2 regions of the Streptomyces sp. SLBN-8D4 genome follow, and region 1 is predicted to be linked to the other one. Evidence: predicted binding sites of a transcription regulator. Region 1 holds the regulator's gene; the other holds the start of a gene.
What was found. The regulator HrcA, encoded in region 1, represses chaperone genes, less so after heat shock. The targets are predictions, from matches to a motif close to TTNGCACTCNGNNNNNCNGAGTGCNAA.

Region 1 (7,690 bases):
GGCGAGAAGTGCGGCAACCTGCTTGGTGGTTGCCGCGTCCGCGATCTCCGGGAAGCGGATCCGGCGGGACTGCTTGCCGGCCTCGCGGGCGGTGGCCCGCCACTTGCCGAGCGCCTTCAGGCCCCGCTCGCCCTTCCACTGGGTGATGCAGCGGGCCGCCTGCCAGGGCACGACGGCGTCGACGCCGACCTCGGTCATGGTCTCGACGGCGAGTTCACCGCGGTCGCCCTTGGGAAGGGCCTGGACGACGGTGATGCGGGGCTGCGCCCGGGGTTCCTCGCTGACCGAGTCCAGCTGGACGATCAGCCGGTCCTTGCCCTCGGTGCCGAGCACCACGCAGTCGGCCCAGCGCCCGGCGCCGTCGGTGAGGATGACGTCCTCGCCGGGCTGGAGCCGCTTCACGGAGACGGCGTGGCGGCCTTCGGGGCCGTCGAGGACGTAGCGTCCGCCGCCGCCCGCGTCGAAGTGCTCGACCACGAACACCGGTGCGGTCATCGCAGGTCCCCCTTGCCTGACAACGCTGTCCTGGCCGCGTCGAGTTCGGCCGCGAGTATCTCCACGAGCTGCCCCGCGGGCAGCTCGCGTGCCAACCGGTGCCCCTGCCCCGCCCACAGCGCCATGCCCTGGGCGTCCTTGGCCTTGGCGGCGGCCTTCCTGAGCGGGGCGGTGAGGTGGTGGACCTCGGGGTAGGCGGCGGGCGCGTACGGTCCGTGCTCGCGCAGGAAACGGTTGACCAGGCCACGGGCCGGTCTGCCGGAGAAGGCGCGGGTCAACTCGGTGCGGGCGTAGAGGGGGTTGGTCAGCGCCTGCTTGTGCACGTCGTGGGCGCCGGACTCGGGCGCGGCGAGGAACGCCGTGCCGAGCTGGGCCGCGCTCGCGCCGGCGGCGAGGACGGCGGCGATCTGGCTGCCGCGCATGATGCCGCCGGCGGCGACGATGGGGAGGCTGACCGTCTCACGGATCTGCGCGACCAGGGAGAGCAGCCCGAGACCCGAGCCGTCCTGCTCGGGGAAGTCACGGTGGGTGCCCTGGTGTCCGCCGGCCTCGATGCCCTGTGCGATGACCGCGTCGGCGCCCGCGTACTGCACGGCGAGAGCCTCTTCGGGGGTGGTCGCGGTGACCAGGGTGAAGATCCCCGCGCGGCGCAGCGACTCCAGGGCGTCGCTGCTCGGGATGCCGAAGTGGAAGGAGACCACCGGCACCGGGTTGTCGAGGAGTACGGCGAGCTTGGCGTCGTACCCGTCGTCACGGCCGCTGTCGGGGTCGCCGAGCTCGGTCTCGTACCAGGTGGCCTCGCCGGCCAGCTGGTGGGCGTAGACCTCGACGGCCGCGGGGTCGGCGTACTCGGGCTGCGGCACGAAGAGGTTGACCCCGAAGGGGCGCCCGGTCAGCCCGCGCAGCTGCTTGATCTCCTGGTACATCCCGTCGGCCGTCTTGTACCCGGCGGCGAGGAATCCGAGCCCGCCCGCATCGGACACGGCGGCGGCGAGCCGCGGCACGGAGACGCCGCCCGCCATGGGGGCCTGCACGATCGGATGAGGGAAGAGATCGGTCAGTGCGGAGGACATGACGGCATGTTGTCACGTCCTCCGAACAAGTCCGAATCCGACCTTCGCACGGCTCACGTACGCCCGTTGAACGCATCCTTCAACCGCGAGAACAACCCTTGCTGCCCCGGCTGGAACTGCCCCGTGGGCCGTTCCTCGCCGCGGAGCTTGGCCAGTTCGCGGAGCAGGCGTTCCTGTTCCGGGTCCAGCTTGGTGGGGGTCTGGACCTCGACGTGGACGATGAGGTCGCCGCGGCCGCCGCCGCGCAGGTGCGTGACGCCCCGGCTGTGCAGCGGGATCGACTGGCCGGACTGGGTGCCCGGGCGGATGTCGACCTCCTCCATGCCGTCGAGGGTCTCCAGCGGGACCTTGGTGCCGAGGGAGGCCGCGGTCATCGGGAGGGTGACCGTGCAGTGCAGGTCGTCGCCCCGGCGCTGGAACTGCGAGTGCGGGAGTTCGTGGATCTCGACGTACAGGTCACCGGCGGGACCGCCGCCGGGGCCGACCTCGCCCTCACCCGCGAGCTGGATCCGCGTGCCGTTGTCCACACCGGCCGGGATCTTCACGGTCAGCGTGCGGCGCGAGCGGACCCGGCCGTCGCCGGCGCACTCCGGGCACGGGGTGGGGACCACGGTGCCGAAGCCCTGGCACTGCGGGCACGGGCGGGACGTCATGACCTGGCCCAGGAAGGACCGCGTCACCTGCGACACCTCGCCGCGGCCGCGACACATGTCGCATGTCTGGGCGGAGGTGCCCGGCGCCGCGCCCTCACCACTGCAGGTGGTGCAGACGATCGCCGTGTCGACCTGGATGTCCTTCGTGGTGCCGAAGGCCGCCTCGTCGAGCTCGATCTCCAGCCGGATCATCGCGTCCTGGCCGCGCCGGGTGCGCGAGCGCGGCCCCCGCTGCGAGGCCGTACCGAAGAACGCGTCCATGATGTCCGAGAAGTTCCCGAACCCACCGGCCCCGAAGCCGCCCGCGCCACCGCCGCCGGCCTGCGAGAGCGGGTCGCCGCCGAGGTCGTAGACCTGCTTCTTCTGCGGGTCCGACAACACCTCGTAAGCGGCGTTGATCTCCTTGAACCGCTCCTGGGTCTTCGGATCCGGGTTGACGTCCGGGTGCAGCTCGCGCGCGAGCCGACGGAACGCCTTCTTGATCTCATCCTGCGACGCGTCGCGGCGCACGCCGAGAACGGCGTAGTAGTCCGTGGCCACTTACGACTCCGCCAGGATCTGTCCGACGTACCGTGCCACTGCGCGTACCGCTCCCATCGTTCCCGGGTAATCCATGCGGGTCGGTCCGACCACGCCGAGCTTGGCGACTGCCTCGTTGCTGCCCGAACCGTAGCCGACCGACACCACCGAAGTGGAGTTGAGTCCCTCGTAGGCGTTCTCATGACCAATACGTACGGTCATGCCCGAATCCCCGGCCTCACCAAGGAGCTTGAGGAGGACGACCTGCTCCTCCAGAGCCTCCAGGACGGGCCGGATCGTGAGGGGAAAGTCATGTCCGAAGCGGGTGAGATTGGCGGTGCCGCCGATCATCAGCCGCTCCTCGTTCTCCTCGACGAGCGTCTCCAGGAGAGTGGAGAGCACTGTCGAGACCGTACCCCGGTCCTCGACGTCGAAGCCTTCGGGCAGGTCCTCGACGAGCTGCGGCACATCGGCGAACCGCCGCCCGGCGATCCGGCTGTTGAGCCGCGCCCGCAGATCGGCGAGCGAGGCCTCCCCGAAGGGTGCCGGGCAGTCGACCATGCGCTGCTCGACACGGCCGGTGTCCGTGATCAGCACGAGCATCACGCGCGCCGGGGCGAGCGAGAGCAGCTCCACGTGCCGCACGGTCGAGCGGGTGAGGGACGGGTACTGCACGACGGCGACCTGCCGGGTGAGCTGCGCGAGCAGCCGCACGGTCCGGGCCACGACGTCGTCGAGGTCCACGGCGCCGTCGAGGAAGTTCTGGATCGCGCGCCGCTCGGGCGCGGTCATCGGCTTGACGCCCGCCAGTTTGTCGACGAACAGCCGGTAGCCCTTGTCGGTGGGGATCCGCCCGGCGCTGGTGTGCGGCTGGGCGATGAACCCCTCGTCCTCCAGGACCGCCATGTCGTTGCGGACGGTCGCCGGGGAGACTCCGAGGTTGTGCCGCTCGGTCAGGGCCTTCGACCCGACCGGCTCCTCGGTGCCGACGTAGTCCTGGACGATCGCGCGCAACACCTGAAGCCTGCGTTCACTCAGCATCGCGCACACCTCCAGAGGTCGTTCCCTTTGCGTCTCGCCTGGCACTCTGTCCGTCCGAGTGCCAGCGCTCCCCGGCCAGTGTACGGCGGTGGGGTAGTCCCTGGGCAAGGCTGGTCCCGGCGTGACGGGTTGTAGGGCTAGCGTCGCGGTATGACGGTGACTTGGGAAGAGCTCGGGTGGGAGCGGGTCGCGACCGGGGTGGGGCGGTGCCGGCTTCCCGGCTGGGACTGTACGGCGGGCCTGGTGATCGGCGAGGGCACAGCCCTGTTGGTCGACGCGGGCTCCGGCCTGGCGGAGGGCGCCCGCCTGCGCGCGCAGGCCGGGGAACTGGCCGGCCACGGTGTGACCCATCTCGCGCTCACCCACCCCCACTTCGACCATGTCTTCGGGGCGGCGGCCTTCGCGGGGGCGGAGGTGTTCGGCGCGGTGGGCGTGGAGACGGTGCTGGCGGGGCGGCTCGGGCGGGCGGAGCTGCGGGCGGACGCGGTGCGGGGCGGACTGGACGCGGCGGTGGCCGACGAGGCGGTGGACGCCCTCGTCACCCCCCGGCACCACGTCTCGGGCGAGTGGACGCTCGACCTCGGCGGCGGCCGCCAGGTCCTGCTGGCGAACGTCGGCCCCGGCCACACGGCCCATGACCTCGCCGTCCTGGTGCCCGGCACCCCGGAGGTCGTCTTCTGCGGCGACCTGGTCGAGGAGTCGGGGGAACCGCAGGCGGGCCCGGACGCCGTACCGCAGCACTGGCCGGCCGCGCTGGACCGGCTCCTCGACCTGGGCGGCGAGGACGCGCTGTACGTGCCCGGTCACGGAGCGGTGGTGGACGCGGCGTTCGTGCGGGCGCAGCGGGACGCGCTGGCGGCCCGTTTCGGCGTGTCGTGGTGATCCCCGGGCCGGTTCTCCTATCGTCATCCGAATGCGCCAGTACTCCGCCGACCTGACCCCTCCGTGGAAGAAGCCCAAGCCGGTGCCGGAGGTGCCCGCCGAGCCCGGCCTGGTGGTCGAGGAGCCGGGCACCGGTTTCTGCGGCGCGGTGATCCGCTGCGAGGCGGGCACGGTGACCCTGGAGGACCGCTTCGGCAAGCACCGGGTGTTCCCGCTGGAGCCCCGCGGTTTCCTTCTGGAGGGCCGGGTGGTGACCCTGGTGCGGCCCTCGTCGCAGGCGCCCGTACGGCCGTCCCGTACCGCTTCCGGCTCGGTGGCCGTGCCCGGCGCACGCGCACGCGTGGCCCGCGCCGGCCGGATCTATGTCGAGGGCCGGCACGACGCGGAACTGGTGGAGAAGGTCTGGGGCGACGACCTGCGCATCGAGGGCGTGGTCGTGGAGTACCTGGAGGGCGTGGACGACCTGCCGTCGATCGTGGCCGAGTTCGCGCCGGGTCCGGACGCGCGTCTGGGAGTCCTGGTGGACCACCTGCTCCCCGGCACGAAGGAGTGGCGCATCGCCCAGGAGGTGACCAGCGAACACGCCCTGGTCGTCGGCCACCCGTACATCGACATCTGGGAGGCGGTGAAGCCGTCGTCCCTGGGCATCGAGGCGTGGCCCCGCGTCCCGCACGGCCAGGACTGGAAGACGGGCGTGTGCAAGGCCCTGGGCTGGCCGTCGGAGAACACGGGCGCGGTGTGGCAGGCGATCCTGAAGCGGGTGGGGTCCTACCGGGACCTGGAGCCGGAGCTGCTGGGGCGGGTGGAGGAGCTGATCGATTTCGTGACGGCGCCTTAGCGGATCCGCGCCGGGCCGCTGAGGCGAGTGCGGCCGGGTGGGCAGTCGACCGACGGCGACCGCAGCCCACCCAGGGGCGCGGGGCTGCATCGATGTGCGGCTCCGCCGCGTGGGCGCGACCAGCCACAACAGACCCGCAGCCGCCGGACGACACAGCCCCCGCCCCCGTGGGCGTTCAGTCCACCAGGTCCCGCACGACCGCGTCCGCCAGCAACCGCCCCCGAAGCGTCAGCACGGCCCGCCCCTCCTCATAGGGCCGGTCTTCGAGCAAGCCCTCTCCCCGTGCCCGGCGAGAAGCGCTCAGCCCCTCCTCGCGCAGCAACGACAACGGCACCCCCTCCCGAAGCCGCAGCTCCAGCAGGATCCGCTCGACCCGCCGGTCCTCGTCCGACAGCAGCTCGCGTCCGGCGCCCGGGGACCTGCCGGATGCCAGCGCGGCCGCGTACGCCCCGGGATGCTTCACGTTCCACCACCGCACCCCGCCCACGTGCGAGTGCGCCCCGGGGCCGGCCCCCCACCAGTCCGCCCCGCGCCAGTACAGCTCGTTGTGCAGGCACCGGGCAGCCTCCGAGGTCGCCCAGTTCGACACCTCGTACCAGTCGAATCCGGCCGAGGACAGAGCCTCGTCCGCGATCAGATACCGGTCCGCGTGCTCGTCGTCGTCGGTCATCGGGACCTCGCCCCGACGGATACGACGAGCCAGCTGCGTGCCCTCCTCGACGATCAGCGCGTACGCCGACACATGGTCCGGGCCGGCCCCGATCGCCGCCTCCAGGGACGCCCGCCAGTCGTCGTCGGACTCGCCGGGTGTGCCGTAGATCAGGTCGAGGTTCACATGGTCGAAGCCCGCCGCCCGGGCCTCCGCGACACACGCCTCCGGCCGGCCCGGGGTGTGCGTGCGGTCCAGCACCTTCAGGACATGCTGCCGCGCGCTCTGCATCCCGAAGGACACCCGGTTGAAGCCGCCCTCCCGCAGCGCGGCCAGATAGGCCGGGTCCACCGACTCCGGGTTCGCCTCGGTGGTCACCTCGGCGTCCGCGGCCAGCCCGAACTCGTCACGGATCGCCCCCAGCATCCGTACGAGATCCCCGGCGGCCAGGAGGGTCGGCGTACCGCCCCCGACGAACACCGTGCGGACCGGGCGCGGGTCGTCGCCGAGGACCTTCCGCGCCAGGCGGATCTCGTCGATCAGCGTCTCGGCGTAGTTGTCGCGGGAGGCCAGCACCCCGCCCGAACCGCGCAGCTCGGTCGCGGTGTAGGTGTTGAAGTCGCAGTAGCCGCAGCGGGTCGCGCAGTACGGGACGTGCAGGTAGAAGCCGAGGGGGCGGTCGGCGGACCCGGCGAGCGCGGACGCGGGGAGCGAGCCGTCGTCGGGGACGGGTTCGCCGTCGGGGAGTGCGGAAGGCATGTCCTCCATTGTCCAGCACCCCGCGGACACCTATTCCGCCTGCAGGACCAGCAGGGCCAGATCGTCCTCCGGCGGCCGTGCCCCGAAGTCGTGCACCAGCCGCCTGATCCGCTCCGCGATCAGTTCGGCGTCCAGCCCGGCGCACCCGGCGAACGCCTCCGCGAGCCCGTCCTCGTCGTCGAACAGCCGGGGGCCGCTGCGCCGCTCCGTCACCCCGTCGGTGACGCACAGCAGGCTGTCGCCGGACCGCAGCTCGAAGGTCTCACTGGTGTACGTCTCGTCCTCGACGACCCCGAGCAGGGTCTGCGGCCGCGCGGCCGTACGGACCTCACCGCCCGCCCCGAGCAGCAGCGGCAGCGGATGCCCGGCGGAGGCGAGGGTGCAGCGCACTCCGCCGTCGAAGGGCGCGAGCTCGCCGTACAGGAGGGACAGGAAGCGGGTCTGCGGGCCGTCGCCGGGGTGCGCGGGGCGTCCGCCCGCGGCCACCAGGGCTCGCGCGGCCGCGTCCGCGGCCTCCGTCGCGTCGTCGAGGAGGAGCTGGTTGAGGCGGTCCAGGACGTCGGCGACGCGGTAGCCCTCGCGGGCCAGCAGCCGGAGCCAGGGCCGTGCCAGACCGATCACCACGGCGGCCTCGGGGCCCTTGCCCTGGACGTCGCCGACGGCGAAGCACCAGCGGCCGTCGTCGGCCGGGAAGAGGTCGTAGAAGTCGCCGCTGGGTCCGCCCTTGTCGCACGGCTCGTACACCAGGGCGCTGCGCACGCCGGGGATCACGGCGACCGCG
Region 2 (7,690 bases), 1.1 Mb from region 1:
GGCTTCACCACCCTCTCCTGCTCCTCCACCGGCAACCTCGCCGGTGCGGTGGGTGCCGCGGCCGCCCGCGCCGGCTTCCGCTCCTGCGTGTTCATCCCGCACGACCTGGAGCAGGGCAAGGTCGTCATGGCCGCGATCTACGGCGGCGAGCTCGTCGGCATCGAGGGCAACTACGACGACGTGAACCGCTTCTGCTCCGAGCTGATCGGCGACCCGGCCGGCGAGGGCTGGGGCTTCGTCAACGTCAACCTGCGGCCGTACTACGCGGAGGGGTCCAAGACCCTGGCGTACGAGATCTGCGAGCAGCTCGGCTGGAAGCTCCCCGACCAGTTGGTCGTGCCGATCGCCTCCGGATCGCAGCTCACGAAGATCGACAAGGGTCTGCAGGAGCTGATCAAGCTGGGGCTCGTCGAGGACAAGCCGTACAAGATCTTCGGCGCGCAGGCCGAGGGGTGCTCGCCGGTGTCGGTGGCGTACAAGGCCGGGCACGACGTGGTCCGCCCCCAGAAGCCGGACACCATCGCCAAGTCGCTCGCCATCGGCAACCCGGCGGACGGCCCGTACGTGCTGGACATCGCCCGCCGAACCGGCGGTGCGGTGGAGGACGTGAACGACGAGCAGATCGTGGACGCGATCAAGCTGCTGGCGCGGACCGAGGGCATCTTCGCGGAGACCGCGGGTGGCGTGACCGTGGGTGTGACGCGAAAGCTGATCGAGAACGGCGTCCTCGACCCGACGAAGACCACGGTGGTGCTGAACACCGGCGACGGTCTCAAGACCCTGGACGCGGTGGCCGGTACCGGGCTCACCGCCACGATTCGTCCGAACCTGGACTCTTTCCGAGAGGCTGGCCTCGCATGAGCGTCAACGTCCGCATCCCCACCATCCTGCGCACCTACACCGGCGGCCAGGCCGAGGTGCAGGCCGAGGGTGGGACCCTCGCCGAGGTCATCGCCGATCTGGAGAAGAACCACACCGGTATCGCCGCGCGTGTTCTCGACGACCAGGGCAAGCTGCGGCGGTTCGTGAACGTGTACGTGAACGACGACGATGTGCGGTTCGAGCAGGGGCTTGAGACGGCGACGCCCGACGGGGCCGGAGTCTCCATCATCCCGGCGGTTGCCGGCGGGTGACCTTATGACTGGTCATTACCTTCGGTAACAGTAATTACCGAGTGTTCATCCGATTGCCCTCTCCGCGAGAGAAGCGGAGGGGGCAATTCTCTATGGTTGAGCACGGTACAGTTGGGGAACCCGCTGCTTCCTTCATGCCGGACGCATATGAGTTCCGACTTCGGATGCGACGAGAAGTAGCCAAAGTGTGTGGGTTCTTTGCGCCTTATGCTCCTTTTATGGGGCCCGACTTGCCCCGAATTCGGGCGAATTCTCACTACATTCCGGACCCCTTCCGTCCAGAATTCTCGTCCGATTGACCTGTTGCAGACGGCAGTTGGACAGATACATTCAGCCGCGGTCGACGCGTTCCGGCGCACGCCCCCAACCATGTGGGGGGTGAGGTCTGACCCGGATCCATGAAGTGTGGATCCGTGCAAGGGCCAGTAATAGGGGAGTTAGGCATGGCTCAGGGCACCGTCAAGTGGTTCAACGCGGAGAAGGGGTACGGCTTCATCGCGGTCGACGGTGGTGCGGATGTATTCGTCCACTACAGCGCGATTCAGATGGACGGCTACCGCACCCTTGAAGAGGGCCAGCGGGTCGAGTTCGAGATCTCGCAAGGTCAGAAGGGGCCGCAGGCGGACATGGTCCGTCTCGCGACTGGCTGAAGCACGCGCCGGGTAACAACAGCGTCGTTCTTCGTTCTTCTCCGAAGGGCCCGTACCCATGGGGAGTCATGGGTACGGGCCCTTCGGCATGTGCATGTGCCTCCGGCGGCTGGGCGGGGTCTTGTGCGGGCGCGGGTGGGGTTTCGGGTGCGGGTTCGGTGGGGGCGGGCGTTTCTGCGCAGTTCCCCGCGCCCCTGGATGCCTGCGGCGGCCCCTGATCGTCCGTGGCGCCGGGCCACTGCAACCCACCCAGGGGCGCGGGGAACTGCGCGCTCAGCCCCCACCGGCAGGCAGCCGTCCGACGGTCGAACGCACCCCGGTCTTCGGTAGGCGCTTGCACTCGACCATGCCGAGTGCTAATCATTGGCGTTAGCACTCTGAAGGTGAGAGTGACAAAGATGGACCGGGTCGGTGAGGCCCGCAGGCCTAGTGGGGCAAGGATCCGCAGGCAGGCGAGCCGTCCGTCGCGGGCGCGGGCGCGGTCCGAAGGAATCACCCCCAGTCCTGGAGGGACCACTTCACATGGCCAAGATCATCGCGTTCGACGAGGAGGCACGGCGCGGCCTCGAGCGCGGCATGAACCAGCTCGCGGACGCCGTCAAGGTGACGCTCGGCCCCAAGGGCCGCAACGTCGTCCTCGAGAAGAAGTGGGGCGCCCCCACGATCACCAACGATGGTGTCTCCATCGCCAAGGAGATCGAGCTCGAGGACCCGTACGAGAAGATCGGCGCCGAGCTGGTCAAGGAAGTCGCCAAGAAGACGGACGACGTCGCCGGTGACGGTACGACCACCGCGACCGTTCTCGCCCAGGCCCTGGTCAAGGAAGGCCTGCGCAACGTAGCCGCCGGCGCCAACCCCATGGCCCTCAAGCGCGGTATCGAGAAGGCCGTCGAGGCCGTCTCCGGTGCCCTGCTCGAGCAGGCCAAGGATGTCGAGACCAAGGAGCAGATCGCCTCCACGGCCTCCATCTCCGCCGCCGACACCCAGATCGGCGAGCTCATCGCCGAGGCGATGGACAAGGTCGGCAAGGAAGGCGTCATCACCGTCGAGGAGTCCCAGACCTTCGGTCTGGAGCTGGAGCTCACCGAGGGTATGCGCTTCGACAAGGGCTACATCTCGGCGTACTTCGCCACCGACATGGAGCGGATGGAGGCGTCGCTCGACGACCCGTACATCCTCATCGCCAACTCCAAGATCGGCTCCGTCAAGGACCTGCTCCCGCTCCTGGAGAAGGTCATGCAGTCGGGCAAGCCGCTGCTGATCATCGCCGAGGACGTCGAGGGCGAGGCCCTGTCGACCCTGGTCGTCAACAAGATCCGCGGCACCTTCAAGTCCGTCGCCGTCAAGGCCCCGGGCTTCGGTGACCGCCGCAAGGCCATGCTCGGCGACATCGCCATCCTCACGGGCGGCGAGGTCATCTCCGAGGAGGTCGGCCTCAAGCTGGAGAACGCGACCCTGGACCTCCTGGGCCGCGCCCGCAAGGTCGTCATCACCAAGGACGAGACCACCATCGTCGACGGTGCCGGTTCCTCGGACCAGGTCAACGGCCGGGTGAACCAGATCCGCGCCGAGATCGAGAACAGCGACTCGGACTACGACCGCGAGAAGCTCCAGGAGCGCCTGGCGAAGCTCGCCGGTGGCGTCGCCGTCATCAAGGCCGGTGCCGCCACCGAGGTCGAGCTCAAGGAGCGCAAGCACCGCATCGAGGACGCCGTTCGCAACGCGAAGGCGGCCGTCGAGGAGGGCATCGTCGCCGGTGGTGGCGTGGCCCTCATCCAGGCCTCCTCGGTCTTCGAGAAGCTGGACCTGGAGGGTGACGAGCTGACCGGCGCCAACGCCGTGAAGCTGGCCCTGGAGGCCCCGCTCAAGCAGATCGCCGTCAACGGTGGTCTCGAGGGTGGCGTCATCGTCGAGAAGGTGCGCAACCTGCCCGTCGGCCACGGCCTGAACGCCGCGACCGGTGAGTACGTCGACATGATCGCCGAAGGCATCATCGACCCGGCGAAGGTGACCCGCTCTGCCCTGCAGAACGCCGCCTCCATCGCCGCGCTCTTCCTCACCACCGAGGCCGTCATCGCCGACAAGCCGGAGAAGGCCGCCGCGCCCGCCGGTGGCGGTATGCCGGGCGGTGACATGGACTTCTGATCACCCCCGGGCCGCGAGGCCTGACGGTTGATCAACGTCCTTGCCGGGGGCGGCCCTTCCTGGGAACAGGGGGTGGCCGCCCCCGGTCTTTTCTTGCGCTATGCTTGATCACGAGCCGCTCGACGTGAACTCCCGTCGGTCGACTACGCGTTGGTGGTCCAAGGAAAGACGCCCCGCTTCCTGCGGGGAGATGCAGGTGCAAGGCCTGCCCGGCGCTCGATCGAAGCCCGTCCCACACTCGTGGGGCGGGCTTCTTCCATGCGTGGCCGGAGTCACAGCGGCAGTGGGAAATCATGGAGCCGACGAGGTGGTTGACACCTGGGAGAACGTCCATGCGTATGCACATACCGAGGAGTACCCCCACGTGACCTCCCCCGCCACCCCTCCGGCCCCCTCCCGCGCCGCCGAGATCCTCTCCCGTCCGGTCCACATCAACGGCCTGACCGTCCCGAACCGCATCGCGATGGCGCCCATGACCCGGATGTTCTCCCCGGGCGGTGTCCCCGGCGAGAACGTGGCGTCGTACTACTCCCGCCGCGCGGCCGCCGGGGTCGGTCTGATCGTCACCGAGGGCACCTACGTCGGCCACGAGTCGGCAGGGAACAGCGACAGCGTCCCGCGGTTCCACGGCGAGGAGCAGCTGGCGGGCTGGGCGAAGGTCGCGGAGCAGGTGCACGCGGCGGGCGGCACCATCGTCCCGCAGCTGTGGCACATCGGCATGGTGCGCGAGCAGGGCCAGGCGCCCTACGCCGACGCCCCCGCCGTCGGCCCTTCCGGCGTGCGGCCCGGCGCCGACGAGCCCACCGGCAAGGCCATGACCCAGCGCGACCTGGACGACGTCATCGGTGCGTTCGCCGAGGCCGCGGCCGCCGCCGAGCGCATCGGCTTCGACGGCGTGGAGCTGCACGGCGCCCACGGCTACCTCCTCGACCAGTTCCTGTGGGCGGGCACCAACCGCCGCACCGACGCCTACGGCGGTGACCAGATCGCCCGTACGAAGTTCGCGGCGGAGATCGTGGCGGCCGTACGCGAGACGGTCTCGCCCGAGTTCCCGGTCATCTTCCGGTACTCGCAGTGGAAGCAGGAGGCCTACAAGGCGCGGCTCGCCGAGACGCCGGAGGAGCTGGAGGCGATCCTCGCCCCGCTCGCCGCGGCCGGTGTCGACGCCTTCCACGCCTCCACCCGCCGCTACTGGCTCCCCGAGTTCGACGGCTCCGACCTCAACCTCGCCGGCTGGACCAAGAAGCTCACCGGCAGGACCACCATCACCGTCGGCTCGGTCGGCCTCGACGGCGACTTCATCCGCGGCTTCATGGGCGAGGGCTCCCCGGTCAAGGGCATCGACGACCTGCTCGACGCCCTGGAGCGCGAGGAGTACGACATGGTCGCCGTCGGACGGGCGCTGCTCCAGGACCCCGAGTGGGCCGCGAAGGTTCTGGCGGGCCGCTTCGACGAACTGCAGCCGTACGACGCGTCCGCGCTGAAGACCCTCAGCTGAGCGTCAACCCAGGGGTACTGTCCGGGAGATGAGGATCCTCCATCTCTCGGACACCCACATAGAGCGCACCGACGCCCCCGGCAAGAGCGGCGTCAACGCCACCGACTCGCTGCGGCTGATGCTCGCCGAACTGCGGCATCTGCGGGACGTCGACGCGGTCGTCGTCACCGGGGACATCGCCGACGACGGCGCGGTGGAGGCGTATGCGGCGGTACGGCAGCTCGTCGGGGAGTTTGCCCGGCCGCTGGGCGCTCCCGTCTTCTTCACCACCGGCAACCACGACGAGCGCGAAGCCTTCGGCAAGGTGCTGGGCAGCGGGCACGACCGGCCCGAGGCCGTGCTGCAGACCGAGGCGTCCGAGCGGGCCGCGGTGAGCACGGTCGACGGGTACCGGTTCGTCACGCTGGACTCGCTGGTGCCGGGGAAGGTCTACGGCCGTATAGGTGCTGCCCAACTGGACTGGCTGCGGGGCGTGTTGAGCACCCCGGCCGAGCGGGGAACCGTCCTCGCCTTCCATCATCCGCCCCTCAGCCTCGGCCTGTCCGTCAGCCAGCCGGTCTTCGGGCTGCTCAACCCCGAGGAACTGGCGTCCGCGATCCAGGGCAGTGACGTGCGGGTCCTGCTGACCGGGCACTTCCATTGCCAGCTCTTCGGGATGCTGGGGTCGGTGCCGGTGTGGGTCACGCCGGGCGTGGTCAACCGAATCGACCTGACGACGCCGTACGGCACGGAGCGGGCGGTGCGCGGGGCCTCGGCCTCGCTGGTGGAACTGGGCGGACCGGCGAGCCCGATGTTCCACACCTTCCACGCACGGGACCCGCGGGCGCACGAGACGGTGTACCAGCTGGACGAGGAACAGACACGGAAGGTGCTGGAGAAGCACGGTCCCACCGCGCTCGGCTGACGACTTGGTTGACTCAGGCAAGGGACGTGGGCTGGAGTGAGGCGAAGCAGCCCCGACCTGTGAGGAGTTCGACCGATGACGTCAGCCGAGGGTCTCGAAGTGCGTACCGCGGCCGGTGCCGTGCGCGGGCGCGCCGAGGACGGACTGGTGGTCTTCCGGGGGATCCCGTTCGCCGAACCGCCGGTGGGTGATGCGCGGTTCCAGGCGCCGCGGCCCGTCAGGGGCTGGAAGGGGACCCGGGAGGCGTACGCCTTCGGGCCCCCGCCCCCGCAGGAGTCCGGCTTCCGGGGCCGGGCCGGCGTGCTGCCGACGCCCACCGGCGACGACTGGCTGACGGTCAATGTCTGGACCCCCGCGACGGACCCTTCGGCCCGCCGCCCAGTCATGGTGTGGATCTACGGCGGCGCCTACAAGCTGGGTCACTCGGGCAGCCCCGGCTACGACGCCCAGCATCTGGCGCGCGCCGGTGACGTGGTCGTCGTGACCCTCAACTACCGCGTCGGCATAGAGGGGTTCGCCCTACTGGAGGGGGCGCCCGCGAACCGGGGGCTGCTGGACCAGGTCGCGGCACTGGAGTGGGTGCGGGACAACATCACGGCGTTCGGCGGGGACCCCGGGCGGGTCACCGTGTTCGGGGAGTCGGCGGGCGCGGGCTCCGTGGCCTCGCTGCTGGCGATGCCGAGCGCGCGGGGCCTGTTCGGGCGGGCCATCGCGCAGAGCGTGCCCGGCACCTACTTCTCCGCCGAACTCGCACAGGACATGGCGATGGAGATCGGCAAGGAGGCGGGGCTCGCTCCCGCGGCCGCCGCGCTTTCGGCCGTGGATCCGCGCGAACTCCCGGCGGTCGGCGAGCGGTTGAGCGCGCGGATGCGCGAGTACGACGACCGGTGGGGCCAGGTCGCGCCGACCGCGACGCCCTTCGCACCGGTCGTCGACGGGGAGGTGCTGCCATGCACCCCCTGGGAGGCGCTGGCGGCGGGCGCGGCGCGGGACGTGGAGCTGCTGGTCGGGCACAACCGGGACGAGTACCGGCTCTTCCTCGCCCTCGGCGAGCAGCTCGGCAAGATCACGGAGGAGCAGGCGGCCGCGGCCCTGCGGATGTTCGCGCCGGGCCCGGACGGGGAGCGCGCCTACCGCGAGGCCTTCCCGGACGCCACACCGACCGAACTGTGCGAACGCGTCCAGACGGACTGGCTGTTCAGCCTCCCGTCCCTTCGCCTCGCGGAGGCGCAGGTCGCGGGCGGCGGACGGGCCCACTTGTACGAACTGACGTGGTCCGCACCGGCGTTCGGCGGTGCGCTCGGCGCGTGCCACGGCCTGGACATTCCGCTGCTGTTCGGCACGTACGACGCCGACCTCG

Region 2: groL (chaperonin GroEL) is a predicted target of HrcA. The motif match lies at 2,117-2,143, and genes of this name have one in related genera.

Annotation. Positions count from the first base shown of each region.
Region 1 covers NZ_JBMGQC010000001.1:6,508,323-6,516,012, reverse strand. The annotation lists gene RKD20_RS29510 (16S rRNA (uracil(1498)-N(3))-methyltransferase) at 1-495, opposite strand, end outside; gene RKD20_RS29505 (nitronate monooxygenase) at 492-1,568, opposite strand; gene dnaJ (molecular chaperone DnaJ) at 1,622-2,761, opposite strand; gene hrcA (heat-inducible transcriptional repressor HrcA) at 2,762-3,781, opposite strand; gene RKD20_RS29490 (MBL fold metallo-hydrolase) at 3,932-4,663, shown strand; gene RKD20_RS29485 (DUF3097 domain-containing protein) at 4,695-5,501, shown strand; gene hemW (radical SAM family heme chaperone HemW) at 5,677-6,909, opposite strand; gene RKD20_RS29475 (SpoIIE family protein phosphatase) at 6,940-7,690, opposite strand, start outside.
Region 2 covers NZ_JBMGQC010000001.1:5,358,639-5,366,328, forward strand. The annotation lists gene thrC (threonine synthase) at 1-861, shown strand, start outside; gene RKD20_RS24340 (MoaD/ThiS family protein) at 858-1,133, shown strand; gene RKD20_RS24345 (cold-shock protein) at 1,577-1,783, shown strand; gene groL (chaperonin GroEL) at 2,306-3,928, shown strand; gene RKD20_RS24355 (NADH:flavin oxidoreductase) at 4,293-5,426, shown strand; gene RKD20_RS24360 (metallophosphoesterase family protein) at 5,455-6,330, shown strand; gene RKD20_RS24365 (carboxylesterase/lipase family protein) at 6,406-7,690, shown strand, end outside.